2 regions of the Nocardia halotolerans genome follow, and region 2 is predicted to be linked to the other one. Evidence: riboswitches for the same ligand, from Rfam matches in the RefSeq annotation. Region 2 holds a riboswitch; the other holds the start of a gene.
The links. Region 2 has a riboswitch for cobalamin ahead of ACFO5K_RS14675 (ABC transporter substrate-binding protein). Riboswitches for the same ligand answer to the same signal wherever they lie in the genome.
Positions count from the first base shown of each region.

Region 1: linked by a shared signal. The riboswitch ahead of metE (5-methyltetrahydropteroyltriglutamate--homocysteine S-methyltransferase) and the one ahead of ACFO5K_RS14675 (ABC transporter substrate-binding protein) in region 2 are both predicted to bind cobalamin.

Region 1 is NZ_JBHSDL010000025.1:253,539-269,157, reverse strand. It holds gene metE (5-methyltetrahydropteroyltriglutamate--homocysteine S-methyltransferase) at 11-2,281, opposite strand; cobalamin riboswitch at 2,446-2,650, opposite strand; gene ACFO5K_RS19745 (hypothetical protein) at 2,706-3,059, opposite strand; gene ACFO5K_RS19740 (TetR/AcrR family transcriptional regulator) at 3,414-4,085, shown strand; gene ACFO5K_RS19735 (SDR family NAD(P)-dependent oxidoreductase) at 4,092-5,093, shown strand; gene ACFO5K_RS19730 (AMP-binding protein) at 5,083-6,735, shown strand; gene ACFO5K_RS19725 (flavin-containing monooxygenase) at 6,766-8,268, shown strand; gene ACFO5K_RS19720 (SDR family oxidoreductase) at 8,294-9,199, shown strand; gene ACFO5K_RS19715 (3-hydroxyacyl-CoA dehydrogenase NAD-binding domain-containing protein) at 9,387-10,250, opposite strand; gene ACFO5K_RS19710 (lipase family protein) at 10,534-11,895, shown strand; gene ACFO5K_RS19705 (SDR family oxidoreductase) at 12,068-12,907, shown strand; gene ACFO5K_RS19700 (class I mannose-6-phosphate isomerase) at 12,904-13,995, shown strand; gene ACFO5K_RS19695 (sugar phosphate isomerase/epimerase family protein) at 14,118-14,681, shown strand; gene ACFO5K_RS19690 (alpha/beta fold hydrolase) at 14,723-15,508, shown strand.
Region 2 is NZ_JBHSDL010000014.1:866,852-882,470, forward strand. It holds gene ACFO5K_RS14625 (hypothetical protein) at 1-30, shown strand, start outside; gene ACFO5K_RS14630 (SMP-30/gluconolactonase/LRE family protein) at 397-1,314, opposite strand; gene ACFO5K_RS14635 (alpha/beta hydrolase) at 1,402-2,007, shown strand; gene ACFO5K_RS14640 (hypothetical protein) at 2,026-2,415, shown strand; gene ACFO5K_RS14645 (PPE domain-containing protein) at 2,408-3,778, shown strand; gene ACFO5K_RS14650 (ESX secretion-associated protein EspG) at 3,775-4,476, shown strand; gene ACFO5K_RS14655 (bifunctional RecB family nuclease/DEAD/DEAH box helicase) at 4,573-8,259, opposite strand; gene ACFO5K_RS14660 (DEAD/DEAH box helicase) at 8,341-10,137, opposite strand; gene ACFO5K_RS14665 (carbon-nitrogen hydrolase family protein) at 10,200-11,069, shown strand; gene ACFO5K_RS14670 (phosphoribosyltransferase) at 11,080-11,700, shown strand; cobalamin riboswitch at 11,712-11,845, shown strand; gene ACFO5K_RS14675 (ABC transporter substrate-binding protein) at 11,892-12,929, shown strand; gene ACFO5K_RS14680 (FecCD family ABC transporter permease) at 12,917-13,966, shown strand; gene ACFO5K_RS14685 (ABC transporter ATP-binding protein) at 13,963-14,760, shown strand; gene ACFO5K_RS14690 (alanine racemase) at 14,730-15,619, opposite strand, start outside.

The DNA.
Region 1 (15,619 bases), on a different contig from region 2:
AACTATCCGCTCAGCGCAGCGCCTCCGCCGCGGCGACGAGGTTGCGCAGGGATGCTTCCACCTCGACCGGTCCGCGGGTCTTCAGGCCGCAGTCGGGATTGACCCACAGGCGTTCGGCGGGAACAGCTTTCAACGCCGCGTTCAGTGAGGTCGTGATTTCCTCGACGGAAGGTACGCGCGGGGAATGGATGTCGTAGACACCCGGCCCCACGCCGAGATCGAAACCCGCGGCGTTGAGGTCGTCGAGAACCTCCATATGCGAGCGAGCCGCCTCGATGGAGGTGACGTCGGCATCGAGTCCGGCGATCGCGCCGATGACTTCACCGAACTCCGAATAGCAGAGGTGGGTGTGGATCTGGGTGGTGTCGGCGACGCCGGCGGTGGCCAGGCGGAACGAGTCCACCGACCAGGCGAGGTAGGCGGGTTGTTCGGCCGTCCGGAGCGGGAGCAGTTCGCGCAGTGCGGGTTCGTCGACCTGGATGATGCGTGCGCCGTTGCGTTCGAGATCGGTGACCTCGTCGCGGATGGCGAGCGCGACTTGGCGGGCGCTGTCGGCGAGCGGCTGGTCGTCGCGGACGAAGGACCAGGCCAGGATGGTGACGGGTCCGGTGAGCATGCCCTTGACCGGTTTGGTGGTGCGGGACTGGGCGTAGCCGATCCAGTCGGTGGTCATCGGGGTCGGCCGGGTGACGTCGCCGAACAGGATCGGGGGGCGCACGCAGCGGGTGCCGTAGGACTGGACCCACCCGTTGTCGGTCACCGCGAAACCGTCGAGAAGTTCGGCGAAGTACTGGACCATGTCGTTGCGTTCGGGTTCGCCGTGAACGAGCACGTCGAGGCCGAGTCGTTCTTGGAGGGCGATCACGTCGTCGATCTCGGCGCGCATGCGGGCGACGTATTCGGTCTGGTCGATCTCGCCCTTGCGCAACGCCGCACGGGCCAGCCGGATCGCGGAGGTCTGCGGATAGGAGCCGATGGTCGTGGTCGGCAGCAGCGGCAGCTCCAGGTGTGCTCGCTGCTCGATCCGGCGCTGGTCGGCAGGGGCGCGTTTGATGTCGGCCGGGGTGAGGGCCGCCAGCCGTGCGCGGACGGTGTCGTGGTGCAGACGGGGGTCGGTGCGGCGCGACTGTGCTGCGTCGTGGGCGGTCCGCAGTTCGGCGGCGACGGCAGCGGTGCCCTGGGTGAGTGCCGTTGCCAGAACGCGGATTTCGTCGACCTTCTCGGCGCCGAAGGCCAGCCAGGACCGCAGCCGGTCGTCCAGTGTTGTTTCCGGGGTCAGCGAATAGGGGACGTGCAGCAGCGAGCAGGAGCTCGACACCGCAACTCGGGTCGCGCTGCCCAGCAGTGCGCCGAGGGTGCTCAGCGCGGCTCCGAGGTCGGTGCGCCAGATGTTGCGCCCGTCGACCATTCCGGCGACCAGCAGTTTGCGCGACAGGGCCGGAACCGAGGCGACTGCGTCGACGGTGGTTCCCGCGGTGAAGTCGAGTGCGACCGCTTCGACCGGGGTGGCGGCGATCTCGGCGAGGGCCGCGTCGGTGTGGCCGAAGTAGGTGGCGAGAAGGATCGCGGGCCGGTCGGCGGGCGAGGCGAGCTCGGTGTAGGTGGCACGGACGGCGGCCAGCTCGGTGTCGCTGAGGTCGGTGACCAGGATCGGTTCGTCGATCTGGACCCATTCCGCTCCGGCGGCCGCGAGCCGGGTGAGCAGGTCGCGGTAGAGCGGGACGAGCTCGGCGAGGCGGTCCAGTGGCGCACCGACGGCGTGCTTGGCCAGCTTCAGGAAAGTGAGCGGTCCGATGACCACGGGCCGGGCGGGGATGCCGAGGGCCTCGGCTTCGGCAAGCTCGGCAAACAACTTGGCCGGGTTCAGGGAAAACTGTGTCGCCGCATCGACTTCGGGGACGAGGTAGTGGTAGTTGGTGTCGAACCACTTGGTCATCTCGAGCGGGGCGATCGTGTCGGTGCCGCGCGCGGCGGCGAAATAACGGTCGAGCGGGTCCGCGATATCGGCGACTCGCGCGGGTAGGGCGCCCAGCAGCACGGCGGTGTCGAGCACTTGGTCGTAGTAGGAGAAGGTGCCCACAGGAATCGAGTCCAGCCCGGCGGCGGCGAGCGCACTCAGATGGGTGTGACGCAGCTCGGCGGCGACGCTGTGTAGGTGGTCTGCGTCGGCTCTGCCGGCCCAGTAGGCCTCGGTGGCGCGCTTGAGTTCGCGGTTCGGCCCTACTCGGGGCAGCCCGAGAACGGTGGCGGTGAAGGGGGTGGGCGAAATGGACATGATCATCGTCTCCGGTGCAGATGCGGATAGCCATCGCCTGTCGCGGGAAGCACCGACCGCCGACCACGCGAACGCGCAGCTGTGCCCGCGTTCGTTCCGGACCGAGTCCGGTGGGTCGACGAGTTGTCGGTCCGTGCGCCCAATCCTCGAGGCGGAGGCCGCCGGACACGGCGTGTCCGGCACAGCGGGCAGGTCTTCGGACTTGTGGGCACCGGCCTGATTCGGCCGACCTAGTGGCCGTCGCTTCCCAGGCGGATGCCCAGTGCTCGATGACGGCGGTCGTTCCCACTCACCGCTGCGGGACAGTCCCGGATTCTCACCGGGTTCCCTCTCGCCGGATACCGGTATCCCGGTGTCCGGTTCGACACGATCACTGAAGTTCGGGGCTCCGACTCTGCACGGTGAACGTGAACCAGCTGCGTCTGCCATCCTAGTCCAGGAGCTCCACCCGCCGGTGGGCTCCCATCAGATGACGCTCGTCGTCAGCGAAGGTGGTGTCGTACTCCGTCGGTGCGATAGCCCGCAGCCGCCCCGCGGGGGCGGACCGGCCCGCGGTCACCGCTGAACCGGCGAGGACTGCGGATCTCCTTGGTGGTGAGCGTGGCGGGCCGGCGAGACGGTGGTGGCGACTACTTCGCGGGCGCTGGAACCGCCAAATTCTCGCAGTAGGCGCCGGGCACGGCGCGAGGATCGTCGAGAAGTACTGGTAGGCCGAGACCGGCGCGAGCGGGCCACCGACGGTGATGAGGCCGCCCAGTGCGCCGAGCGTGGCTGCGCTGAGCACGCACCCGGCCACCGTGGCACCGACCCACGGCCCAGCAGCATGATCACCGGGCTGGCGATCGCTGCGCCCGCGGCTCCACCTACCTGTGTGCAGTCTCCAACTCTGTCCAGCGGTAGGGGGAGTAGGGGACAAGCGTGATTCGAACCGGACCCGCTGTCGCGAAATCGGGGTCTGTTGCTGATCACTCACCCGCGCAGCAGGTCGGCCATACCGAACGGGTGGCGCCGGGCCGGGTTCGTGAGCCTTCGCGCCCCCGCCGCACAGTTTGAATTGAGTTCAGAAAGCTATTGACCGGCTTCGCTGAGACCCCTACTCTCAACATTACTGAATCTGATTCAAGAACTGGGAGGTGTGATGGTCAGCAACCGGCGTGGCGAGGCCTCGCGGGCGGCACTGCTGGCGGCGGGCAAGGTCGCGTTCAGCAGTGACCGCTACGAAGAGGTCTCGATCGTTGACCTGGCACGTTCGCTCGGGGTGGCCGCGGGGTCGATCAGTTACCACTTCGGCGGGAAGCGGGGCTTCTACCTGGCCGTTATCGAACAGGCGGCCGAGGAATTCTGGGGCAGCCTGCTTGCCATGCGCGGACCCGCGCTGGAGCGGTTGACCCGGGGCATCGACCTCCTTCTCGATGAAGCCGAGCGGCAGCCGCGGGCCTTCGAAGCGCTGTTCGCCGATGTGGCCGACGCCGAAGTGCGCCAGATCCGCGACCGGCACCGAACCCGACTGACCGACGCCCTGGTCATCGAGGTGACCGGTTCGGATGCCTCACCGGTATTGCGTGCCGCGATGAACGGCTTCGCGTCGTTCATCGAGGGGCTGGTTCTGCACTGGATGCATACCCGTGACATCAGCCGCGAGCAGGTCAAGGACCTGGTCGTCGGCAACGTGTTCGGCACGATCCTGGCCGCACTGCGTACCGACCCGAATATCGAACTGACCCAGCGGGCCGTCGACGCCGCGCTCTCGGATCCTCAAGCCGTGGCCTTCCTCGGTTCCTTGTCCACCATGTCGAAGACGACGGAGTGATCATTGATGTCTGCAGTTCTGCCCACCGGTCCCGCGCGGATCGTCGAGACACCGTTCGCCCGAGCGGTCGCGTGGGTCATCGGTCCCCGGGGGTTGCGCAGCCGAGCCGCGTTGCGGCGCGAGGTCGAGGGCAAGGTGGTCGTGATCACCGGTGCGTCGTTCGGTGTCGGCGAGGCGACCGCGCGCTGGTTCGCCGCCGCCGGGGCCCGGGTGGTGATCGCCGCCCGAACCATGGATCGACTGCTTGAGGTGGCCGAGGAGATCAATGCCGCCGGCGGCGAAGCATTTCCGTACCGACTCGATCTCACCGATGAGCAGTCGGTGGCCGAGTTCGCCGAGGCGGTGCGGTTCGACCTGGGGGAAGTCGATGTGCTGATCCACAACGCGGGTAAGTCCCTGCGTCGTTCGATTCATCTTTCCTATGACCGGCCCAAGGACATCACCGCGACAACGGGCGCGAACTATCTCGGTCCGATGCGGCTCACGCTGGCGTTGTTGCCCGGGATGCGGGCTCGCGGCAGTGGTCACATCGTGAATGTCTCCACGGTCGGGATCATGTTCCCCAACGCCCCGAAGTGGGGTTTCTACCTGTCGTCGAAGCTGGCCTTCGACTGGTGGTTGCGTGCGGTCGGAATGGAAGCGCGCGCGGACGGGGTCACGTTGACCACGTTCTACGGTGGGTTGCTGCACACCCGCATGAGCGCGCCGAGTCGTTGGATGCGGGTGCTGCCGGGCCAGACCCCCGACGATGCGGCGAAGGTTCTGGCGAAGGCGGTAGTGAAGAAGCCGCGCACTATGACGCCGCTGTACGGGTACCCGTCGGCGATTTTCGCGACAGTGTTCCGGTGGCCGCTGGAATTGCTTGTCGAGCGGATCTTCCGCAACTTGGGCGACACCGAGGTCTCGCTGTCGCGGTTGAAGCCACCGGCCCCGGCGGCATCAACGCCGCCGCTGGCGGTGGTCACCGATCCCCTCGGCAACGGGCAGGTGAGCGCCGATGTCCGCTGATCTGTCCCACAGTGTGCGCCAGTGGGGTTCGGCAGTACCCGCGGTACTCGCTTCGGGAATGTTGGCTCCGGTCGGCCCGCGCAAGGCAGCGGCGTTGGCGCGAAGTTTCCACCGTTACGGTCCGACTCCGGCGATGCTGTTGGCTGCCACTGCGATTCGGCACCCGGACAAGATCGCGATCATCGACGACTCTGGGCAGCTGACCTATCGACGGCTGCAGCAACGTGCCGAAGCGATCGCCGCGGCACTGTATGCCGCGTGCCCGACGCCACCGAAGTCGGTTGGCATCATCTGCCGCAACCATCGCGGGTTCGCCGAGGCGATGGCCGCCGGCGCGCAACTGGGCGCGGAGCTGATCTTCGTCAACACCGAACTGCCCGCCCCACAACTGCAGGCCATCCTGGCCCGGCACAACCCCGATGTACTGATCTACGACGACGAATACGCCACCACCGTCGAGCAGGCGAACTTCGCCGGCCTGCGCGTGCTGGCCTGGCACGAACGCAATGCCGACCCCGCCGGCCCGCCGACACTGGACGACCTCGCCACCCGAAACCACCCGAAACCACCGCGGGTACGGCACGCGGTGAAGATCACCTTGCTGACGTCGGGCACCACCGGCTTGGCCAAGGGTGTACCGCGTGCGATCAAGCCCACCGCGATCGTGTTGCTGACATTGACCGCTATGGCGATCCTGCGCCTACGGGGCACCGACCGGGTGCTGGTCGCGCCGCCGATGTTCCACGGTTTCGGGCTGCTGTCGCTGCTGGGTCCGCTGGCCTTGGGCGGGACAGCGATCTGCCGGCGCCGGTTCGACGCGGCGACCGCGCTCGACGACATCGCCCGCCATCAGGTCACCGTGGTGATGGCAGTTCCGGTGATGCTGCAACGCTTACTCGCTGTGCCCGGTCTGGCCGAGGGCCGGTCGTCGCGGTCGTCGCTGCGGGTCGTGGTGACCGGAGCGGCACCGATTTCGCCGACCACGGTTTCGAAGTTGATCGAGGCCTTCGGTCCGATTCTGGTCAACGGGTACGGCTCGACCGAGGCCGGTCTGGTCACGATCGCCACACCGGCCGATCTCGTCGTCGCGCCGGACACGATCGGACGTGCCGCGCTCGGGGTTTCGGTGCGGATCCTGCGCGCCGACCGCACCGAGACCGCCGCGGGGGAGATCGGGGAGATCTTCGTGCGTAGCGGTCTCGAATACACCGGCTACACCCCGGATCCCGCGGCGAAGGTCTCGTCCAAAGAGGTGATCGACGGGCACGTTTCCACCGGGGACATGGGGCATTTCGATGCCGAACGAAGACTGTTCATCGATGGTCGCGCCGACGACATGATCGTCTCCGGCGGGGAGAACGTCTTCCCCGGCGAGGTCGAAGACCGCCTAGCCACCCACCCCGACATCACCGACGCCGTCGTGATCGGCGTCCCCGATGCCGAGTTCGGGCAAGTCCTCAACGCCTTTGTCGTGCTCGCACCGGATGCTGCCGCGCCGGGGGAGGAGGCACTCAAACAGCATGTGCGCGACGGCCTCGAGCGCTACAAGGTGCCCAAACGGTTCATCGTGCTCGACGAGATTCCCCGCAACGCCAGCGGCAAGGTCCTGCGGGCGAAACTGCACGCCCCGACTGGTTCCTGATCCGGCACCCTGCTCGAAAGGCGAAAACTGATGGCAACGAAGCTCATTCGTGCGCCGAAGATCATCATCATCGGTGCCGGTGTCGCCGGGATCGCCGCGGCGGTCACGTTCAAGAAGGCCGGTTTCGACGATTTCGTGATCCTCGAAAAGGGGGCTGATGTCGGTGGGGTGTGGTTCTGGAACCGCTACCCGGGGTTGACCTGTGATGTGCCCTCGCAGCTCTACCAATTCGGCTTCGCGCCCAAACCCGATTGGAGCCGGGTCTGGGCCACCGGCCCGGAGATCCAGCGTTACCACGCCGAGGTCGTGGACAAGTTCGGGTTACGCGAGCACGTGCGCCTGAACAGTGAAGTCACCGACGCGGTCTTCGACGGCCGCGGCTGGGTGGTCACCGTCGCCGACGGCACCGAGTTGACGGCCGATTTCGTGATCGCCGCGACCGGGGTCCTGCACCACCCGTTCACTCCGGACCTGCCGGGGCTCGACAGTTTCGAGGGGTCTGTCGTGCACACCGCCCGCTGGGACGATTCGATCGGCACCGCGGGCAAGCGGATCGCCGTGGTCGGTTCGGGTTCGACCGGGGTACAGGTGGTTTCGGCGCTGCAACCCGATGCTGTCAAGCTGACCCAGTTCGCCCGCACGCCGCAATGGGTGCTGTGGGCACCGATGGGGGCGGGCCAATCCCCGGTACTGGCAAAGCTTCTGGCGGCCTCGCCGGAGTTGCACGGTCGGGTGTACGCGGTGTCGCTGTGGGCTTCGGGAATCCTGGCTGATGTGGCTTTGCGCCCGACCTGGCGTCGGCGAGCACTGCAACGGCTGGCGAAGTTGTCGCTGCGTGCCCAGGTTCGCAACAAGAGCCTTCGAGAAGCCTTGACACCGGACTACCAGCCATTGTGTAAACGGCAGGTCATCTCCGGTACGTACTACCAGGCCATCCAGGCCGACAATGCCGAGCTGGTGACCGACAAGATCACCGAGGTCACCCCGACCGGCATCCGCACTGCCGACGGTCGCGACCACGACATCGACGTCATCGTCTTCGCGACGGGTTTCCACCCGCACAATTACATGCGCCCGATGAACCTGCGCGGCCGCGACGGACTCACCATCGACGAGGCCTGGGCGAAAGGCCCACGCGCCTACCGTATGACGGCGATCCCCGGGTTCCCGAATCTGTTCACCGTGCTCGGCCCCAACTCGCCCACAGGTTCGATCTCACTGCAGTACTCGGCCGAACTGACCGCCCGCTACATCACCCAGTGGCTGCACCGGTACGCCGCGGGCGAGGTCGACACCGTCGAAGTCACCGAGCAAGCAACGGCCCGGTTCAACGACGCCGTCGCCGAGGCGATGGGTCCGACGGTGTGGAACACCGGCTGTAACTCCTGGTACTTCACCGACCAGAACACCATCGACCTGTGGCCCTTCGACCGCAAGACGACGACGGCCATGCTCACCGAGCCAGACGACCGCGACTTCCTCATCGGCTCGCCCGCACGATGTGGCGCCGTAGCGGAGTCGACCACCGTCTGAAAACCGAACCAGGACAAGGACAACGATGTCTCACCATTCCCGAATCGACCTCAACGGTGCTGTCGTCGTGATCACCGGCGGCGGTCGCGGCATCGGTGCCGCCACCGCACAAGCGTTCAGCGCCGCAGGCGCCCGCGTGTGGATCGGCGACATCGACACCGATGTCGCCGCGGCCACCGCCGCCTCGATCCCGCACTGCCACAATGCGCGCTTGGACGTCACCAGCGTGGAGTCGTGGCGTGGATTCCTCACCGAGGTCATCTCCGCCGAAGGGCGTCTCGACGTCCTGGTCAACAATGCCGGGGTCATGCCGCTGGGCAGCTTCACCGAAGAAACCGAAGCGACCACAGACTTGATCCTCGACGTCAACGTGCGCGGGGTCATCAACGGCATGCGCGCGGTATTGCCCGGCATGGTCGAGGCCGGGCGCGGCCACATCGTCAATGTCGCCTCCATGGCCGGGATGATCCCGATCCCGGGCATGGTGACCTACAACGGTTCCAAGTTTGCCGCGCTCGGGTTGTCGCTGGCCGCGCGCCGCGAATACGCGGGCACCAGTGTCACCGTCACGGCGGTACTGCCCTCGGCGGTGCGCACCGAACTGTCGTCGGGGGCGACCCTGGGCAAAGGGATGCCCACCGTGGATCCCGAAGATGTCGCCCGAGCCGTCGTCGACAGCGTGCGCCGCACACCGGACACCGTTTCTGTCCCCGGCTGGTTGGCGCCGGGCTGGTCTGCCGTGCAGGCCCTGGTACCCAGTTTCGTCGAAAACGGTGTGCGCCGGCTCGTCGACGACCGCCGGGCGTTGACCGGTCTCGACGTCGAAGGCCGTCGCGCCTACACCGAGCGCATCGAACGCCACGCCAACGAACACACCATCACCGCATCGTCGACGCCGCCGAAACGGGGCCGCAAGGCCGGTTCCCGATGACCTCGCGCGCACTGGTGATCGGCTGCGGCGGCACGATCGGTGCCACCTGGATCGGCCGGCAATAACTCGACCACCCCGCAGCCCGGACGGTCGCACCTTTATCGATGGTGGTGCGGCCTCGACCGCCCTCACCACCTGAAGCGGAACTCGCCTGGTTCGCCGGGCGCAGCGGTGACCAGCGTGGCGCTCAGCTGTGCTCGCCCAGGACTTTCAGGATTTTGCGGGTCTTGTCGTCGCGGACCTGTTCGCGGCGTTGATAGGGCTGTTCGCCGGTTCCGTAGGCGGCCTCGACCTGCTCGATCACCGCCGGGATACCCGCGGGGTCGGGTGCGCCGATCTCGAAAGTCATCTGCGATCCGACGTTGTCGAGCAGGTGCGCGATACCGCCGGGCCCGCCGCCGAGGTTCATCCCCTCGAACGGGCCGACCGTGGCCCAACGCAACCCGAGCGACGCGGTGACCAGGTCGTCGAGGTCCTTGGCCTCGATCACGCCCTGCTGCACCAGATACATCGCTTGGTCGTTGAAAACTTTCTGCAGCCGGTTGCCGACGAATCCCGGAATCTCGCGTTTGAGCCTGATCGGGGTCTTACCCAGATCACGGTAAACCTGCATCGCTCGGTCGGTCGCGGTGGAGGTTGTGCGGGCGCCGGGCACCACCTCGATCAACGGCATGAGCTCAACCGGGGTGAACGGGTGCCCGATCAGGATGCGCCCCGCCGCAGGGATGGCTTCGGCGATCTGGGTCGGAAGCAGCGACGACGAGGACGAAGCGAGCACGACATCATCATCGGTGGCCTCGGCGAGCTCGGCGAACAACTTGTGCTTGAACTCGATCCGCTCTGGACCCGCCTCCTGGACGTAGGCGGCGCCTTCGGCTGCCTGGCCGGCGTCGGTGTAGGCCTTCACCGCCAGTCCGTGCAGTTCCGTGTCGATGATCTGGTCGAGGTCGGGGCGCGGATCTGCCAACGCGACAGTCCACCCGCCCGCGGCGAACAGCTTCGCCCACCCGATCCCGATCACACCTGCGCCTACGACGGCAACTCTGGACATGATCGTCTCCCATGATCGGACTTCGTGTCTCTGGGTCGAACGAGAGGCTACGACGCGGCGGCACCGCCTCGACCAGGACACGCCGCCGCGCCGAGGTGATCGCGATCGTGCCTCGGTCTCGGCCCGCTCGACACCCAGGGTGGCCACGAGCCGTCGATGCAGCTCTCGAGTAGATGTGACCGTTGACACTCGTCTACTTGCATGGGAATCTGAATCGGATTCATATTGAATTCAGTTCAAATAAGGGGAGCCGATGTCCACAGACACGATGAGGTCGACGCGAATGCGAGCTCACAGCTGGCACAGAAGGTCGCTGGCGATGCTCGGTGCGGTGATCCTGGGTGCCACGGCCGTGCTGACCGTCGGCGCCGGACCAGCCACTGCGGCACCGGGCACCGGTTCAGCCTCGGGTTCGTCGCAGGGCGGAGACTTCTATCTGCCGCCCACACCGCTACCGGACGGCGAGCCAGGCCAGATTCTGCGCAGCGAGCCGTATTCGCTGGCCTGGGCCATCCCAGGCCAGGCCGGCCAGGTACCCGCCAACGCCACCCGCATCATGTACCTCAGCGCCAACACCCACGGCGAACCTGCCGCAGTCACCGGCACCTACCTCGAGCCCACCCTGCCGTGGAACGGCCCCGGGCCCCGCCCACTGATCGCGGTCGCGCCGGGCACCCAGGGCCAAGGCGACCAGTGCGCACCGTCGAAAACCTTGGCCGAGCTCGTCCACTACACCTTCCCCCTCGACATCTGGGTCAGCTACGAGATGATCACCGCTTACGCGCTGCTCGCGCGCGGCATGGCCGTGGTGATGACCGACTACCACGGCTTGGGCACCCCCGCCGTGCACGACTACGTCAACCGGGCCGCCGAAGCCCACGCCGTTCTCGACTCCATCCGTGCCGCCGAAGCGCTGACCGGAATCTCACGTCCCAGTGGCATTTTCGGCTACTCCCAAGGCGGCGGAGCCGCAGCCGCGGCCGCCGAACTGCAGGGCGAGTACGCTCGCGAACTGGACCTGCGTGGTACGTACGCCGGAGCTCCGCCCGCAGATCTGCGCGATCTCATGCTCAGCGCCCCTGCCATCAACGGGATCATCCCCGGTGTGATCGGCGGTTTCGGAACGGGATTGCTGGGCTATGTGCTCAACGGAATCGTCGCCAACCATCCCGAAACAGCCCCGATCATCGACGCCGCCACCAACCCCGCCGGCAAGCAGATGATGGCTGAGCTGGCCAACGCCTGCGTCGCCGAAGCCGTTCTTCGCACCATGCTGCGGCCTGCCACCTGGTACACCACCGGCGGACGCACACCCGCCCAGATCATCGACAGCTCACCGGAACTGTCGGCCATTGTCGACGAGCAGCGCATCGGCCGCCGCAAGCCCGTCGCACCGGTCCTGATCGCCGCCGGCACCAACGATGATGTCCTGACCTACCCACAGGTCCGCCAACTCGCCGTCGACTGGTGCGCGCACGGTGCGACCGTTCACCTGGACACGACCGCCTGGCTGCCACCACTGTTCCCCAGCACCGCGATCGGTCACCTGTTGGCGTACCTACCCGCCACCTTCGCCGCCCACGACTGGCTCACCCAACGCCTCGCCGGTGAACCCGCCCCGAGCAACTGCTCGGCACTGCCCTGAGACACGTGGACGGCAGCCAGCTGCCGAGACGCGACTTGACGACGAGGGTCCATCAGGCCGTCGAGGCGGCCGGACTCGGCGAGCTCGTCGACGATTGAACCGCACCCGCTGGGGGTACGCGCGTCGTGGCGACACGAGAGATTCCGAGCGTGACCGACTTGGAGGCGCAATCATGTCCCAGCCTGCCCAACAGCAAACCCCTCCCGGTGTCACCGGTGAGATGAACCCGAAACCCGACCACGGCGAACACAGTTCCCGCGGCTCTGGCCGGTTGAACGGGAAAGTCGCGGTCATCACCGGCGGCGACAGCGGCATCGGACGGGCGGTGGCCATCGCCTACGCCCGCGAAGGTGCCGACGTTCTGATCGCCTATCTCGACGAACACGAGGACGCGGCCGAAACCGAGCGGTGGGTGGTCGACGCGGGCCGCAAGTGCGTGCTGATGTCCGGTGATCTGGCCGATCCGCAGCATTGCCGGGCAGTCGTCGACAAGGCCGTGCAGGAATTCGGCCGGATCGACGTGCTGGTGAGCAACGCTGCCTACCAGATGACCCGCGATTCGATCACCGACATTCCCGACGAGGAATGGGACCACACCCTGGCAGTCAACCTCAGCGCCTTCTTTCACCTGACCAAGGCGGCGGTACCGCACATGCGGTCCGGCTCGTCGATCATCGGATCCACGTCGGTGAACTCCGATGTGCCCCCGCCGACGCTGTTGCCCTACAACGCCACCAAGGCGGGTATCGCCAATATGGTCGCCTCGCTGGCCCAGATGCTGGGTGACCAGGGCATTCGGGCCAACAGTGTGGCGCCCGGACCGATCTGGACGCCGCTGATCCCGGCAACCATGCCGACCGAGCAGGTGGAAAGTTTCGGTTCACAGGTACCGCTCGGGCGGCCGGGTCAACCCGCCGAACTCGCACCGGTGTACGTCTTGCTCGCCTCCGACGAAGGCAGCTACGTTTCCGGTGCCCGGGTCGCGGTCACCGGCGGCCAACCGATCCTGTGACCGGCCGCGGCGAGGCCGCGCTGTATCCGCTGCGGCTCAGTATCACCACCAAGCCATTGGTGTTCGGTGGGCACGCGATCAGCCGCCGCCTCGGCAAGCCCGGGATCCCGGACTGGAGTATTGCTGAGACGTGGGAATGCAGCGATGTCGACGGTGAAGGCGCACAGGCGACCAACGGTCCGCTGGCGGGATACTCGCTGCGCCGCTTGATCAGCGAGTATCCCGAAGAGCTGATGGGCGTGGGATGGTCCGGCGACTACTTTCCGGTCCTGACCAAGTTCATCGACGCGGCCGGAACCCTGCCGGTGCACCTGCACGCCGACGACGCAACAGCGCGACGGGTGGAGGGTCAGCGCAACGGCAAGACCGAGGCCTGGCACATTCTGGCCGCGGCCCCGGGCGCCACCGCCCTGTGCGGGGTTGTCGACGGTGTCGATCGCGAGCAATTGCGCCGTGCGCTGCGTGCTCAGGATTTCGACGCGGTCCTGCGCCGGCTGCCGGTGAGCGCGGGCCAGACGATTTACGTTCCAGGCGGTACTCTGCACAGTTTCGGGCCGGACACCCTGATCTATGAGATCGAGCAGACCTCCGATATCCAGCAACACGCCATGCACTGGAACATGGAGGACGGCTCGCCTGTGAGCGACGAGCAGTTCGACACCAATATCGATCTGCTCATGCAGGAGGTCTGTCTCGAGCACCGGCCCGATTTCGAGCCGGGCTTGAAGATCGCTGTCGACGACGGGGTGCAGCGAAGGTTTCTCTGTGCCGGACCGTATTTCGCGCTCGAGCGGTGGCAGGCCGGCACCGTGCGGCCGGTGCGGCACACCTTCACCACCGCGCAGATCCTGACCAATGTCGGCGCACCGGTGCGGGTGCGAACCGGTGATTTCGACGAGGAACTCACCAGTGCGCAATCACTGCTCCTGCCGGCGATATGCGGGCAGGTCGAGATCGCCGGGCCCGCCGATGTCCTGTTCGGTTATCTGCCCGATCTCGCACGCGACGTGGACACCCCGTTGCGTACGGCGGGCTATTCGCAGGCCCTGATCGCCTCCCTCGGTGCGGGCCGCCCCGAGACCCCATGAGCGGAGCCAGGTATGAGTTCGATGCCGCTCGACTATTCGGTGAACCAATTCACCACCACCCCATGGACCTTCGAGCAAGACGTGGCGCACTATACCGAGGCCGGAATCGGAGTGATCGAGGTTTGCCAGGACAAATTGGACGCCTACCGTGGTTCGTCACCAATACCGGGCCCGCACCGGGCGGTGACATGGTCGAAGCCATTGCCCGGACTGTGTCGGGACATCGCGAATTGGCTGCCATTGCTGCCGATCACGGGGTTCGGATCGCGTTGGAGCCGCTCAACCCGATCTCGCTGAACCAGGAGAGCGCGATCTGGACGCTGCGACAAGGCCTCGACATCGTCGACGAGATCGACCGCGACAACGTCGGAATCTGTTTCGACACCTGGAATCTCTGGCAGGACGGCAACGTGCTCGACAGCCTGGATGCCGCGGGGGACCGGATCTTTCTGTTGCAGGTCAGCGACTGGCGCACCCCCCGCTCCGGTGCGGACCGTCGCAGCGTCGGGACTGGTGAGATTCCGACCGGCCAGCTGTTGCACGCGGTATACGACATCGGCTACCGGGGCCCCTGTGTGCTCGAGATCCTGTCCGAGGATGTGCCCGACTCCGTCTACGACACCGACCTCGATGAACTTCTCCACGCCAACCGCGCCGCTCTGGACAAGAGCTGGCTCAACGATTGAGAGCCGCGATGGGATTTGCGCGAGCTAATGACGGAACACGGTTGCATTACGAGGAATCCGGGTCGGGCCCACCGCTGGTGATGATCCACGGGTGGACATTCAGCGGCCGGTTCTTCGACCGCAACGTCCCCGCCCTGGCCGAACACGCCAGGGTGATCACCATGGACCTGCGCGGCCACGGCGACTCCGGCAAACCCGGGCACGGCTACCGCATCGCCCGTCTGGCCAAGGACCTGCACGACCTGCTGGCAGTACTGGAGCTGCACGAGACTACGGTGCTCGGTTGCTCGCTGGGCTGCCCGGTGATCTGGAGCTACCTGGAAATGTTCGCCTCCGACCGGCTCGCGGGTGCGGTGTTCGTCGAGCAGACGCCGCGCCAGTACTACGCGGTGGACTGGAAATACGCCCACAATGCCTGCTTCGATGACGCCGCCCTGGCCGCGTTGCAGGCCCAGGTCAGCGCAGACTCCGCAGCCCAGGACCGCCAACAGCTGGCCACCATCATGCTCACCGAACCCACCGCGGACGAGCACGCGATGTTCCTGACGGAGATGGCCAAATGCCGACCACCGGCCCGCAACGCCGTCATGGCCGATCACACCCGTGCCGACTGGCGCGACCTGCTACCGACCCTCGACCTGCCGACCCTGGTGTTGGTCGCCCGAAAGGACCAGGTCTTCGATTGGCGCGGTCCGGCCTGGGTCGGTGAGCACGTACCCGGCGCTCAGACTGTGTTCTTCGAACACAGCAGTCACGCACTCTTCTTGGACGAACCGGAAAAGTTCAACCAGGTCGTCGCCGACTTCGTAGCCCACCAGCGCGCGTAGCCCGGCGTCACGGCGCCCATCTGTCGGCCGGCGAGTAGGCAGGACTGCCGGTTCGCTCTCGCGAATCAGGTGCGGGCAGACGGTCGCGACACTGGTGGTCGACCTGCATGC
Region 2 (15,619 bases):
CCGCCCGCCGCGCTCACCGTCGGCGGCTGATTCTCTTCTCCGCACTCGGCCGTCGACGCATGTCGGCGGCCGATTCGCTGTACCCGGACGATGATCATCGACGGCGGCGCTGCACCTGTGCTGCCGCCGACAGCTGGCGCTGACACTGACACCGGGCCTTCGCCAACCACTGCCACTGCGCCAGTCGCTGGCGTCGGGCCAGTCGCGAACGTCGGGCCAGTCCCGAACGCCAGGCCAGTCCCGAACGCCTAGCCAATCGCGACCGCCGAGCCAATCGCGAACGCCAGGCCAGTCCCGAACGCCGAGCCAATCACGAACGCCGGGTCATCCCAGGCGCTGGGCTGTCGCAGTCCGTGGCGGCGAGCGTCAGAGCGTCGCGTGTGCTGGGCCGGGCTGTCAGTCGGCGGGGTGGATGCGCAGTACCGTGCCCTCTTCCGAACCGGCCAGCAGGGCTGCCGGGTCGGCGGGGTCGGCGACCACCGCGGTGAGCGGCTGGGTGGCGAGGACGGCGCAGGCCGCGCCCGAGACCGGGTCGACGCGGACGAGGCGGCCGGCCAGCGTGGTGACATAGAGTGCGCCGTCACGCACGACGAGGTCGTCGACGAAGTCGGGCAGGGCGCCGAAAGAGGTGATGTCGGCGATCGTGGTGGCATCGGCGGGGTCGGTGCGCGAGAGGCGCAGCACCCGGGCGACCGGAGTGCCGTCGGCATCGGCGAAGTTCGCGGTGACGTACACCGAATCCCCCGCGACGACAACACCGTTCGGCCCGTCGACGCGCACAGCCGCCCACCAGTCCATGTCCTCGGTGCCGTCCGGGAACAGGCGGTGCACACCGTTGCCGGTGGTCACGTACAGGTTGCCCTCGGCGTCGAACGCGGCGCCGTTGGGCTGGGGGAAACCGGTGGCGAACGGGGCGGGCACCGGGTTCGGGGCGGTCGGGTCGAAGCGGACGATGCCACCGGAACCCGACAGCGGTGAGTTCCCGGTGACGACGTAGAGCAGCCCGTCGGGGCCGAGGCGGACCGCGCCGGGGGCAGCGACGTCGACGGTGGCGGTGAGCCGGCCCTCGCGATCGTAGCGCTGCACCTCACCGCGCAGGACTCGCGAAACCCACAGGTCCCCTTGGGCATCGATGCCGAAGTTCTCCGACCAGTCCAGCAGCGGAACGCTCGACCGGATGGCGATCTCCTGGCGCGCCTGCGCACAGCCGGCGACGGGTTCGGCGCCCGCGACGGTGGCGGTACTGATCGATGCGGTGGTCGCGACGGCCGCGCCGACGACAACGCGGGCCACGCAACGGCGGAACGACGACATGCACAACCTCGACTCTGTGTGACCCGGCTCGACGGGCGAATTGTAACGGCTCGCGCGCGGCGACGGGCAGGCGGTGATAATCGGGAGGTGCCCTACTTCGACTGCGCGCGTGGAAGACTGCACTACCGGCGATGGCCGGTCGACGGTGCGGTAGCGTCGATGGTCCTGTTGCCGGGGACCGGACAGCACAGCGGGCACTATCACCGCTTCGCCGCGGCCCTGCGCCCGGCCGGAATCGAGCTGTGGGCGTTGGACACCGCCGGGCAGGGGTTGAGCGAAGGCGATCCGGCCGCGCCGGGAACCATCGCCGAGCTCGCCGTCGACGCCAACGGTCTGCTGAATCTCGTTCGGGCCGAATCCGATACCGCGCCGGTGCTGATGGGGCACTCACTGGGCGCGGTCACCGCGCTCGCCGTCGCCGCCGCCGACCCCAGCGACCTGCGCGGACTCGTGCTGTGCGGCACCCCGCGCCGCGCCACCGAGTTCGCGCCGCACCCCGGGCCGGCGGTTCTGGCCGTCCACGGCGTCGATGATCGCCGGGCACCGATCGATGCGGTGCGGCTATGGACAGCACGGCATCAATCGGTAGATTTGCGCGAGTACGCCGACGCCGGGCACGACCTGCTGCACGAACCGGTGCAGCACCGGGTGTCGGCTGATATCGCGCAGTGGGTGCTGACCACGGCGCGATGAACGATGAAGGGGGAAACGGTGCAACCGAATCGAAGCGGACTGCCCGACACGGGCGCTCTCGGCCAGGCAGTCGAGGACGGCGGGCTGTGGGTCGCCGGGATGCTGGTCGCCGACGGTGCGCCGGAGCGCTGCGCCCTCCGATACGAGCGCCTCGCCGACGCGGTCGACGCGCAGGTGCGGGTGCTCTCGCAGGCGTCGGTCCTGTCCGGTTTCGGTGGTCTGCCCTCCGGTGCGGCGCTGCGCACGGGCTTCGAAGCCAAAACCGGCGACGCCCTCGATCAGCTCCGTGGCTACGCGAGCACCGCCCGAGACCTGGCGGCCCTGTTGCGCGCCGCGGGCACCGCTTACCAGGATTCCGACCAGGTACTGGCCGGCGCGATCGATGGATTGGGTGACAGCGATGCGTAGCCTTTCCGGAAACCCGGGCACCGACCCGGACTATGTCTCCGTCGTCGAGGTCTTCGACAATCTGTCGCACGCCGAAATCCATGACGCGGTGCGGCAGCTCGATCCGGTGGCACTGAGCAACGCGGGCCAGTTGTTCCTGACCGCGGCGACCGGTCTGGGCGAGGAGGTGGACAACGCCCACGGTGAGATCCGCGCCGCCATCGCCGACGGTTGGCGTGGCGAAGCCGCCCAGGCCGCCGCCGCTGCCGTGCACGATTTCGAGCAGGTGGGCCGCGGAATCGCCGATGTGCTCACCGCCGTCGGTGTCCGGCTCGCCCAGGCCGGGGATGCGGCGGAATCGGTGCGTACCGCTGTCACCGAACCGACTGGGGCGCGGCCCGATCCGGCTGCGGCGCTGCTCGACTCCGAGCAGGCGGTGCACAACGCCACCGTCTCGCGGGAGACGGAGAACGCCCGCCTCGACGCGGTGCAGGCGATGGAAACCATCTATGCGGGCGCGTTCCTGCCGACCGGATCAGGGGTGCCCGCGTTCTCCGGGAATCCTTCGGACACAGGGACTGTCGCGGCCGGTACGGGCGCTGGTCCGGGCGCACTCGCGGGTTCCGCCATGGGACCAGTGTCGGCTACGGCACCGGGTGGCTTGGTCGGCACCACTGTGGCCGCCGGAGCGTCGCCGGTACCAGCCGGTAAACCTGTCACCGCGAACGGTGTTGTCGGCGCGAATGTCTCGGCGGCATCGGGTTCAGCACCTTCGGCCGGTGCTGTTTCGCCGGCTGTCGCTCCCACCGGTGTTGTCGGCGCCGATCGCACGGTGCAGAACTCCAGTGCGGCGAAGGCTTCGGCCGCGCCGGGTTCGGGCACCACGGGAACTCCGGGCACCGGCGGCTCGGCCTCGGCGGTCGGCGCCGGCCGCGCCCGTCGCGGCAGTACCGGCGGTGATGGTCCGGCACCCTCGACCGAGCCGGTCGCGACGGATGCTCCGGTACCGACCGGCGCGGACGCTCGGGAGCCGACCGCGACGAGTGCCGCACAGGCCACGGGGGCGGCCGGTGCCGGGGAGGAGTCCGACGGCCGCCAGGAACGTGACCCGGTGGCGACCGGGGGCGAGGCCGCGACCGGGATGGGTGCGGGTGCGATCGGCGGGCTCATGGGCGGGGCGATGGCCGCCGATGCCGCGCGAGCACCCGCTGGCCCCCGGCCCGCCGCACCGCCGCCGGTCGAGGAAGACGAGGACGACGAGTTCCTGCGGTTCCTCGAGGACGAACCGACCTACCTCGAGCCGGCCGACGAGGTGAACCCGCTGATCGGGAAGATGGAACCCACCAGTCCCGCCGTGCTCGGAGAGTGGACCGAACGGGAGTGAACTGGCATCTCACGCCCGACCAGTTCGCACTGGCCTGGGCGCGTACCGACGGCGACCGGATCCCGTATCCGCTCGCCGTTCGGGCCTCGGCCCGTGACTCCGCCGAACGCGCGGCTCAGCAACCCGCACTCGACGCCTGGTGCGCCCGCACCCTCGATCCCGACCTGTCGGCCGCGCTGCGAGTACTGGCCAAACCGGAGATCCGCGTCGAGGTGTGCGGGCGCTCGGGGGTGCCGGTGCGCATGCTCGGCGCCGTCGCCGGTGACATCGCGGTGCTCGCCGTTCAGGAGCCCGGCAGCACCGAGGACCGTGGCGGCCCGCTGCACGTCCAGGTAGGCGCCACGAAACGGTTCGCGGCCCAGGTGTTCGCCCGGATGCCCGGCCAACCGATGGGCATGGCCACCCGCCTCGCCGCCCCGGCGGCGCGCGTGCGCGAGGACAGCCGCGACCTGGTCACCGCCCCCGTGGCAGGCCCCTCCGACGCCGCCCGCATCCGCCGGCTCCTACAGCGCCCCCGCACCGGCATCGGACAGATTCTCGTGACCGGCGCCGAGGAATCCCCCACCGGCGTCCTGTCCTGGATCGACGTCACCGGCGACGGCCGCTACCTGATCCACGCCGCCCACCAGGTATCGGTCACCCCGGCCACCTCGGAAATCGCCACCGACTGGCTCCGCCGCCTGCTCCGCGCGGCCTGATCCACGCCGCCGCACCGCCTCGCGCGACGGCGGCGGGCATGCGCCGGGTGCACGGACTGAATCACGACCGCACGCCCCGCGGTGCCTGGCTTCTGATCACCCGTCCTGGTCCAGGCGCAGGAACCCGGTGAGCGCGGCCAGCTCTTCCGGTGTATCGGGTAGGTACTCGGTGAGCAGCGAGGAGCGGATGATGATCACCTTCCACAGCGCCCGGCAGAAAGTGGCGTGGACGATGGGTCGCGCGAGCAGTGGGGACATGCCGAACGGCGCGTCAGCGGGGGTGGAGGTGGTCATCGAAAGCAGGACCACGGCGGCTTCGCGGCCACGGAAGCGGTCGGGGGTGCCGACCAGGACATCCTCGAATTTGGCGCGGGCCAGCAGGGTTCGGATGCGCGCCACCTGCGCGGCGTACGGCGCGACCACGAACACGTCGTGCGGGTGCAGCCGCTGCGCACGACCACCCGTGGTCCAGGTCTCCCCCAGCAGCGTCCGCACGCGACGGACCACTTCGCGGGCCTCGGCATCGGATTCGGTGGCATTGCCCCGGTGCTCGACCAGCACGGTGCTCACTCCAGGCGCGATTCCTGCGAGATCGCGGGCGGTGGAACGGTTTTCGGCCGCGCGTAGTCTGCCGTCGTAGCAGCTGGCCGACAGCGGCGCGCACACCGCGGGGTGCATGCGCCAGGTGCGGTCCAGGAAGTAGCCGTGGGCAGCGGGCAGGGTGGCCGCACCGTCGCACAACCACTCCAGTGCCGAAACCTGTACGGGCGCTGGATGGGTGGCCTGGGCGCGCGGCGGCACCGGATCACCGACGAGCAGCAGATTGCGCGCGCTCACCGCGACCGCGACGGTGTCGGCCAGTGCGCATTCACCCGCGTCGGCGATCACGAGCAGATCGAGCGAACCCGGCGCGATCAGCGTCTCGTCGACGAAATCCGCTGTGGTGCCGCCAAGCACGCAACCGTTGACCGCGTTGTCCAGGAATCGCGGATACCGGTCGGCGTCGATGGCCGACCACTCCGGGCCCACCGAGGCCACGTCCTTCTTCGCGACGAGCTCGGGCAGCACCCCGGCCTCGACGACGGCGTCGAAGATCCGCTCGATCACCCCGTGCGACTGCGCGACCACCCCGATCCGCCACCCGTGCCGGGTGACGAGACGTTCGATCGCCCGCGCGGTGATGCGGGTCTTACCGGTACCGGGCGCACCGTGCACGGCCAGGTACGAGGCGTCGAGTGCGCCCACCGCGTTCGCCACGGCCGTCGCGAAGTCACCGTGCGCGTGCGGTAGCGCCGAGCCGTCACGCAGCCGGGGCGGGCGGCGCAGCAGCAGGTCGTACACCGCGTTCTCGGGCACCCAGGGCAGCGTCATCAGCAGGTCCTGGGCGGTGAACTCCAGGGCGGCCTCGATCTCGGCTTCGCCGTCGGGTGGGCCGGGGGCGATGGCGGCCGGCAGGTCGTCGTAGGGCGGGCAACCCGCCGGGAGCAGTTCTTCCAGGCGGACGGTGTCGTCGAAATCGGCGTCGACCGAACAGCCGAGCACGATGGCGGTGGCTGTCGCCCGGCGGCCCAGGGTCTGGGTCATGCCCGCCGCGGCGGCACCGTCGTAGATGGTGACCATCTGGGTGCCGGGGGTGAGGGTGACGCCGGTGCCGAGACGACCGGTGAGCGTGAGGTAGCGCCGCATCGTCGGAAGTTGGGGGGTGCGATGCCATTTGGTGTCGACGGTGCCCCATTCGGCGACGAGTACGCCCGGTTCGTCGGCCCATTCGCCGACCGGGTGGCTGAGCCGGTCGATGTGCGCCCACCAGCGGGGTTGCCGTTCCCGCCGGTGATAGCCCAGGACCGCGGCCATCAGGGCGGCCGCGCGCGCGGCGGCGCTGTCGGTGCCGTTCGCGGCGGCGAACTCGGTCAGCGCCGACTCCACCGAGCCCGCCCACAGCGACGGCGGCGCATCGGAGTCGGCCACCGCGAACCGGGCACCCGGCACCTCGATCCCGGCCTCGGCGGCCCGCTCGAGCAACCAGTCCCGAATTCCCAGCACGGTGGCGGCGCGACCGGGAGCACCCGGTAGCAGGGCGGCCAATCCCGCGACATCGTAGGACTGCTCACCGATCAGCAACGCGGTCCGCACGATCGGCGCGAGATCCACCAGCGCACCGTCGGTGAGCAGTTCGTCGAGCAGGTCCGCCCCGGTCCCGAGCCGACCGGCCCAGTCCAGCAGCGCGGTCCGCACCGCCGATCCGTAGTGATAGACCCGCACGCTCGGGTCGGCGGCCCGATGCTCACCGATGATGTCGAGCAACTCGTCGAGCACCGAACCGTCGTCGATCGACGGACCCGCACCGCCGCCACCACCGAGCACCGGCTGCGCCGACCGACCCCGCGAGCCGAAACCCGAATCGAACGACCCGGCAGCGGGTGCCGCGATCCCCGTGGAACCGGCGGCATTGGTGTCCGGCTGTTCGGCGGCGGCGATGTTCGGCCCGAAGACGACGGCGTTCGCGTCGGCCTGTACGGCGGTGGCCGCATTGGGCCGCAGCGTGTCGGCGCTCGTGCCACTGCCGGGGCGGAACACGACGGTGTTCGCGTCGGCCAGTTCTACGGTGGTGATCCGGCCGCGACGGTCGACGTCGATGATGAGGGCGAGGTCGCCGGGCGCCGGGGCGGGCAGGGCGCCGAGCGCGGTGGCGTCGCGCAGGGCGAAGGCGGGTTCGCCGGTGCGTTCGCGGTCGAGCTGGATCTGGGCCTGGCGACGCAGCGCGGCCATCGTGCGGGCGGCCAGGCCCGGCACGGGGGTGCTGGTGGCGGCGAGACGGTCGACGGTCAGGACGCCGGCTTCGCGCAGCCGGGCGCGCTGGGTGGCGCGGATCCCGGCCACCAGCAGCAGGTCGCGGGCATTGGTCGCGGCCGAACGACAGGTCGGGCAGTGGCCGCAGGCCAGGTAGCGCGGGTCGCCCCACTGCACCGGCAGCAGTTCGGTGAGCTTCTCCTCGACGATGAGTTCGAAGCGGGCCCGGCGGGCCAGGTACACCGGGACGAGTTCGGTGGCGGGCGCACGCTGGTGCCCGTGGGGGGTCGCCAGCGTCGCCACCGGTGCGACGCTCACCCCGGCCGCTGTCAAAGCCCGCGCATTCGCCGCGAACTCGAGTCGCGCGCAGAGCGATTCGCGCACCAGGTCGGGTTTGACCGCATTGACCGATGCCGCCACCCGCTCGAACGGGGTGCGTCCCACCGCCAATTCGCGTCGCAGCGCGTCGAACTCGGCGGAGTACTCCGGCGCGGACGCATCGGCGTGCGCCGGGTCCACAACCGGTGCGCGACGTCCGCCAGGCGAAGTCGATTGCCCCGGTGCCATATCCGCCCGGCCGAACACCGCCGCGGACGCGACCGCACTGTGCATCGCGTACCGGGGCTCGTCACCGTCGCGAACGAGAAGGTCTGCTCCGCAGGCGAACCGGCCGTCGAAGAAGACCGCACCGAAGATCGCGGCCGCTCCGGACCGCAGCGCGCCGGTGGTGCGCTCGGCGGCAGCGGTGAGCGCGGCGATACGAGCCGCCGGGTCGGCATCGGCGGGTTCGGGCGCGGGGATACGGACCAGCGCGGCACCGAAGTGCCGCAGCAACTCCGGCGCCGGTTCGGGCGCACGGAGCGGGCCGAGGGCGGAGTCCGGTGTGCCGGGCAGGTTACCGAGCGCCGCGTCGATGGCACGCAGCAGCGCGAACTCACAGTCCGCCGCGCGCACGAGATCGCCGACAGCACCGACCACCCGATCACCGGACACGAACAAACGCGGCCCTCCTGTGTTCACACACCCGACGGCACCACCTTAACCAGCGCCGTCGACGCCTCGCGCCGCGGTGCGCTAGGTGCGCGGCTTGCGACGTTCGGTGCGCGGACGAGCTTCCCGATCGCGGCGCGGACCCCGCGAGTTGAGCCGCTGCGAGGGCGGACCGTGATCGGGTTGCAGCTGGATCAACACACCGCTGATCCTGGTGCGGCGCAACGCTTCCAGGGTTTCGTTCGGCAGATCGGCGGGCAGCTCGACCAGGCTGTAGTCGGGCCGGATGCTGATGTGGCCGAAGTCGCTGCGACGCAGCCCACCCTCGTTGGCGATGGCGCCGACGATCGCGCCCGGCACCACGCGGTGCCGCTTGCCGACGCTGATCCGGTAGGTGGCCAGCTCGGCGCCGCTGTCCCGGTTGAACGACGGCGGCCGCGGTCCGCGGTCCTCGTCGTCGAAGCGGCGCGGGGCGCGCTCACGGTCGCGGTCGCGGTCCCGGCGCGGGGCCGGCTCCGGCTCGGGCGACATGAAGAAGTTGTCCCCGTCGTGCCCGCCGACGGCCAGCGCGGCGGCGATGTCGACCAGCGGGGTGTTGTGCTCGGCTTCGTAGTCCTCGATCAGCTTGCGGAACAGCTCGATCTTGTCCGAAGCCAGGTTCTCGGTGATCGAATCACCGAACTTGGCCGCACGCGTGGCGTTCACGTCGTCGACCGAGGGCAGCTGCATCTCGCTGAGCGGATGCCGGGTGGCCCGCTCGATCGCCTTGAGCAGATGACGTTCACGCGGCGCGACGAACAGCAGCGCCTGACCCGAACGGCCCGCGCGACCGGTGCGGCCGATGCGGTGCACGTAGGACTCGGTGTCGTGCGGGATGTCGTAGTTCACGACATGGGAGATCCGGTCCACATCGAGGCCACGAGCCGCGACGTCGGTGGCGACCAGGATGTCGAGCGCGCCCGACTTCAGCTGACCGATGGTGCGTTCGCGCTGGTTCTGCGCGATGTCACCGTTGATCGCCGCGGCGGAGAACCCGCGCGAGCGCAGCTTCTCGGCCAGCTCCTCGGTGGCCTGCTTGGTGCGCACGAAGATGATCATCGCCTCGAAGTCCTCGACCTCGAGCACACGGGTGAGGGCATCGAGCTTGCGCTGATGCGACACCTGCACATAACGCTGGGTGATGTTGGTGTTGGTCGTGGTCTTGGACTTGACCGTGATCTCGACCGGCTCGTTGAGGTACTGCTTGGAGATCTTGCGGATCGCACCCGGCATGGTGGCCGAGAACAGCGCGACCTGCTTGTCCTTGGGGGTGTCGCGCAGGATGCGCTCGACGTCCTCCTGGAAGCCCATCTTCAGCATCTCGTCGGCCTCGTCGAGCACCAGGTAGCGCAGCTCGGTCAGATCGAGCGTGCCCTTCTCCAGGTGGTCGATCACACGACCGGGCGTACCGACGACGACGTGGGCGCCACGGCGCAGACCCGACAGCTGCACGCCGTAGCTCTGCCCGCCGTAGATCGGCAGCACGTGCAGACCGGGGATGTGCGAGGAGTACTTGCCGAAGGCTTCGGCGACCTGGATCGCGAGCTCACGGGTCGGCGCGAGCACCAGCGCACTCGGCTTCTTCTGCGCGGTGTCCAGATTCATCAGGATCGGGATCGCGAATGCCGCGGTTTTGCCGGTACCGGTCTGGGCCAGGCCGACGACGTCGGCGCCGGACAGCAGTGGGGGAATCGTGGCCGCCTGAATCGGCGACGGAGACTCGTACCCCACGTCGGCGATGGCCGCGAGAACGCGGTCATCGATCCCGAGATCGGCGAAAGTCGGGCCGTTGTCGTGCCTGTCGTCGTCGGCAGGAACGCTGTCGACCTCATTTGTGTTCATTGACCACCAGTTTACTGCCTGCCGGTAGCTACCCCAACCACCAGGTGAATACGGTGAGACCTATGCAACTGCCGAACCGCTCAGTACATCAGGAACCGGACGCGGCGACGGTGCCGGTCGCGGTCGTCCAATTCGCCCCGGAAACCGACCCGTCGGCCAATCTGGTCACCTTGCGTGAGCATGTGCGCACCGCCGCCGAAGCGGGCGCCCGGGTGGTGCTCGCACCCGAATACTCGATGTTTGCGGTGCCCCGTCTCGACGAGCGGGTGCTCGCGATCGCCGAGCCGCTCGACGGCCCCTTCACCACCGGGCTGGGCGCGCTCGCAGCGGAATTCGGAGTGTTCCTGGTGGCCGGTGTGGTGGAGCTGCCCGCGCCCGGAGCGCGGCGGATCAGCAATACGCTGGTGGCGCACGATCCCGGCGGCGCGGTGGTGGCGGTGTACCGCAAGGCCCATCTCTACGACGCGTTCGGCCAGCTGGAGTCCGATGTCGTGGCGGCCGGTCCGCTGGCCGAGCCGGCGACCTTCGCCGTCGACGGTGTGATCTTCGGCATGCAGACCTGCTTCGATCTGCGTTTTCCGGAGGGTTGTCGGCGTGTCGCGGTGGCGGGGGCGCACGTGCTGCTGCTGCCCGCGCAGTGGATTCCGGGCCCGGCCAAGGTGGACCAGTGGACCACGCTGCTGCGCGCGCGGGCCATCGAGAACACGATCTATGTGGCGGCGGCCGATCAGTGCGCGCCGCTGGGGGCCGGCGCGTCGATGATCGTGGACCCGGCAGGTGCGGTGCTGGCCGAACTCGGCGACGGACCGGGCGTACTCACCGCCACGATCGACCCCGCCCAGCTGGTGAAGGTGCGGGCCGCCAATCCCAGTCTGTCGCTGCGCCGCTTCGCCGTCACCGAACCTGTGTCGCCCGGCGCTGCCGCGGAGTAGTTTCGAGGTGATGGTCTATCCGGATCGCGCGGCCGCGGGCCGCGCCCTCGGCACCGCCCTCGAGCACCTGCGCGGCACCCGGCCCCTGGTACTCGGGTTACCGCGCGGCGGCGTGCCGGTGGCGGCGGCGGTGTGCGCGGCCGTCGACGGCGAGCTGGATGTGCTGCTGGTGCGCAAGCTCGGCCTGCCCGAGCACCCCGAACTGGCGATGGGCGCACTCGGTGAGACCGGGATCGTGGTGCTCAATCGCGACGTCATCGAGCGCGCGGGCGTCACCGATGCGGCCTTCGCCGAGGTGGAGCAGGCCGAGCGCGCCGAGCTGGCCCGCAGACAGGCCACGCTGCGCCGAAGCGCCCCGAGCCCGCTCACCGGCCGCACGGTGGTGCTCGTCGACGACGGCATGGCCACCGGCGCGACCGTGCTCGCCGCCTGCCGGGTGGCCCGTGCCCAACGACCCGCCCATCTCGTGGTCGCCATGCCGGTCGCCGCCCCCGAGGCCGTCGACCGGGTGGCACGCGAATGCGACGAACTCGTCTGCCTGCACACACCGGCCGATCTGGGCGGGGTCGGCATGGCCTACGAGGATTTCCACCAGCTCGACGACGCCGAAGTCGTGGCCCTGCTGCGCTGACAGCGCACCGGTATACAGTGTGCGCGGCCGTCGGTACGGCCACGATCGATGAGGGAACCCGGTGCGAATCCGGGGCTGACGCGCAACGGTAACGGTCGAGTTCGAGGACCGGAGCCCGAATACTCCTCGGTCGCGCACGATGAATTTCTCGGCTCCGCGACTGGGCCGCTGATGAAGGAGTTCGGCGCCGTATGCGCATTTCTCTCCGGTACCTCGGTGCCGCCCTCACGACCGCGGTCCTGGTGCTCGGCACCGGTTGCGCCACCTCCGATTCGGCGCGCGAACCCGGTTCGCGCGCACCGGGTTTCCCGCTGACACTGCGGAACTGCGGGCAGGCCGTCACCATCGACGCCCCGCCGCGGCGAGCCGTCTCGCTCAATCAGGGTTCCACCGAGATCCTGCTGTCGCTGGGGTTGGCCGACCGCATGGTCGGCACCGCCACCTGGACCGACCCCGTTCGGGAGAACCTCGCCGCGGCCAACGACACCGTGCCCCGGCTGGCCGACAACAAGCCGTCCTTCGAGGTGGTTCTCGACACCGAACCCGATTTCGTCTCCGCCTCCTTCGGCGGCACGCTGGGCCCCGGCGGCGTCGCCGACCGCGCCCAGTTCGCCGGCCTCGGGGTACCGACCTACCTCTCACCCACTGATTGCGACGGCAAGACCGACGAGAGCGTGAACGCCGACGGCGCCCGCACCGAACCGCTGCGCATCGACACCGTGTACCGGGAAATCCGCGATCTCGCGGCGATCTTCGACGTGCGCGACCGTGGCGAACAGCTGGTCACCGAACTCCAGGGGCGCTTCGCCGCGGCGACCGGCGCGGTCCGCGCCGAAGGTGTTTCGCTCGCCTACTGGTTCGCCGACACCGCCACCCCGTACATGGCGGGCTGCTGCGGCGCCTCGGGCATCATCACCAACGCGGTCGGCGCGCGCAACATCTTCGACGACACCACCGACGAATGGCCGCAGGTGAGTTGGGAGAGCCTGCTCGACCGCGACCCGCGCGCCCTCGTGCTGGCCGATCTGAGCCGGCGCAAGCTCGCGGGTGACGCTCTCGACAGCAAGATCGCCTTCCTGGAATCGGATCCGGTGGCTCAGCGGCTGACCGCGGTGCGCGAACGCCGCTACATCGTGGTCAACGGGGCCGACCTGAACCCGTCGATCCGCACGATCGACGGTGTCGAGAAGGTCGCCGCCGCGATGAAGCGGTGGGGATGGGCGCGCTGACCCCGGCGCCGGCACGACGCGGCGCGAGTGCGGTGCTGGCCGGGTATCTGCTCGCCGGGCTCGTGGTGCTGGCTGCCTCGATCGCGGTCTGCATCACCTTCGGACCCGCCGATCTGTCGGTGCCCGATGTGTACGCGGTGGTGCTCGAGCACCTCGGTCTCGGGCAGGCGCAGGTGAGCCGGATCAAGGACGGCATCGTCTGGGAGCTGCGGCTCCCCCGCACGTTGCTGGCCGCGGTGTGCGGGGCCGGGCTGGCGCTGTGCGGGACGATCATGCAGTCACTGCTGCGCAACCCGCTGGCCGACCCGTTCGTACTCGGTATCTCCTCGGGCGCGTCGACGGGCGCGGTGCTGGTGGTGGTGCTCGGGGTCGGGGCGGGCGCGGTGTCGCTGTCGGCCGGGGCCTTCGGTGGCGCGCTGGTGTCGTTCGCGCTGGTGATGTTGCTGGCCGCCGGCGCGGGCGGTGGTACCTCGCGGGTGGTGCTCGCCGGAGTGGCGGGCACCCAGCTGTTCTCGGCGCTCACCTCGTTCATCGTGATCTCCTCCGCCGATGCCGAACAGACTCGCGGGGTGTTGTTCTGGCTGCTCGGCTCACTGTCGGGGACCGACTGGACCGATGTGGTGATCTGCGCGAGCGTCACGCTCACCGGTCTGGTCGTGTGCTGGACGCAGGCCTCGGCGCTGGACGCGTTCACCTTCGGCGACAGCAGCGCCGCCGCGCTCGGCATCTCGGTGCGCTGGGTCCGCGTGGCACTGTTCGGGATCACCGCGCTGATCACCGCGGTGCTGGTGAGTGCGGCGGGCGCGATCGGCTTCGTCGGGTTGGTGCTGCCGCACGCGGCGCGCTTGCTGGTCGGGCCGGGTCATCGGAGTCTGCTGCCGGTGGCCGCGCTGGCCGGCGCGATCTTCCTGGTCTGGGTCGACGCGCTCGCCCGCACGTTCTTCGCTCCGGCCGAGATCCCGATCGGGGTGGTCACCGCGTTGATCGGGGTGCCGGCCTTCGCGCTGATCCTGTTCCGGATGCGGGGCCGTCGATGACGTTGCGAGCCGTGGACATCGCCTGGACCAGGGGTGGGCAGCCGGTGCTGTGCGGGGTGAGCATCTCGCCCGCACCGGGAGAGACCATCGGACTGCTCGGGCCCAACGGGTCCGGCAAGTCCTCGTTGCTGCGGCTGCTCGGCGGCCTCGACAGCCCCGACCGGGGGCAGGTGCTGCTCGACGACACCGATGTGCGTGCGCTGCGGCGCCGTCAGGTGGCGCGCCGGGTGGCCATGGTCGAGCAGCACGCCGACACCGAACTCGACATCACCGTGCGCGAGGTCGTGCGCCTGGGCCGGATTCCGCACGGCGGGATGTTCGGCGGCGACGAGGCGGCCGATCGCGAGGCGGTCGAGCGGGCGCTCGGACACACCGGCATGAGCGGACATGCCGCCCGGCGCTGGCACACCCTCTCGGGCGGGGAACGTCAGCGTGCGCAGATCGCCAGGGCCCTGGCGCAGGAACCCGACGAACTGCTGCTGGACGAACCGACCAACCACCTCGATATCCAGCACCAGCTCGAGATCTTGGCCTTGGTCGCGGCACTGCCGCTGACCAGCTACATCGCGCTACACGACCTCAATCTGGCCGCGATGTTCTGCGATCGGGTGGTGGTGATCGACCGCGGTCGGCCGGTGGCCGTGGGCACCCCGGCCCAGGTGCTCACGGCCGAACTCGTCGAGCAGGTCTATCACGTGCGCGCCGAGGTCGTCGTGGACCCGGTCGAGGGGTATCCGACCGTCACCTACCGGCCGCGGCGGGCTCAGCCGAAGCACTGTCCTTCGCCCCGGTAAGTGGGCACCGGGGTGCGCGCGCCCGGTTCCTCGACCAGGTGGACGGTGGCGAAGCGTTCACACAGCTCGCCCGCCTTCGCGTGGCGGAACCACACCCGGTCACCGATCTCGAGTTCGGCACCACCGGCCAGCGGGGTCTGTACCTCGCCCGCGCCCTCGGAGCCGAGCAGTTTCAAGCCGGCCGGCCACACCGGTACCGGCACCCGGCTCGGCCCCGCGGGGCCGGAGGCGATGTAGCCGCCGGCGAACACGGTGGCGATGCTCGGAGCCGGTTTGCGCAGCACGGGGGTGGCGAAGAACAGGGCCGGGCGCGGGGTGAAGGACCGGTAGTGGTCGAACAGGGTGGGCACGTACAGGCCCGAGCCCGCCGTCACTTCGGTGACATCGGGGTCGGTGATCGAGACTTCGATCGAGCCGGTGCCACCGCTGTTGACGATCTCGAGTGGGCCGACCACCGCACGCACCGCGTCGAGCACCTGGGTGCGTCTGCGGCCGATCTCCATGGCCGAGAGCCGTTTCACGACGCGCACCGCGGGGTTGCTGTCGGGCAGGCCCGCGATCTGCGACTCGTAGGTCATCACCCCGACCACCCGGAACCCGAGGTGGGTGGCTTCGGCGGCCAGTTCGGCGGCTTGATCGGGACTGCGCACCGGTGACCGGCGGGCGCCCAGGTGCAGCGGGCCGATCCGCAGGGCGGCATCGATGTCGAGGCAGATGCGCGGGTGGACCAGCTCGGTGCCGAGGGCGGTGCGGGTGAGTTCGAGCTGGGCGATGTCGTCGATCATCAGGGTGATCGAGTCCAGCAGCACCGGATCGGCGGCGAGTTCGGCCAGCGCGGTCCGGTCGAGCACGGGGTAAC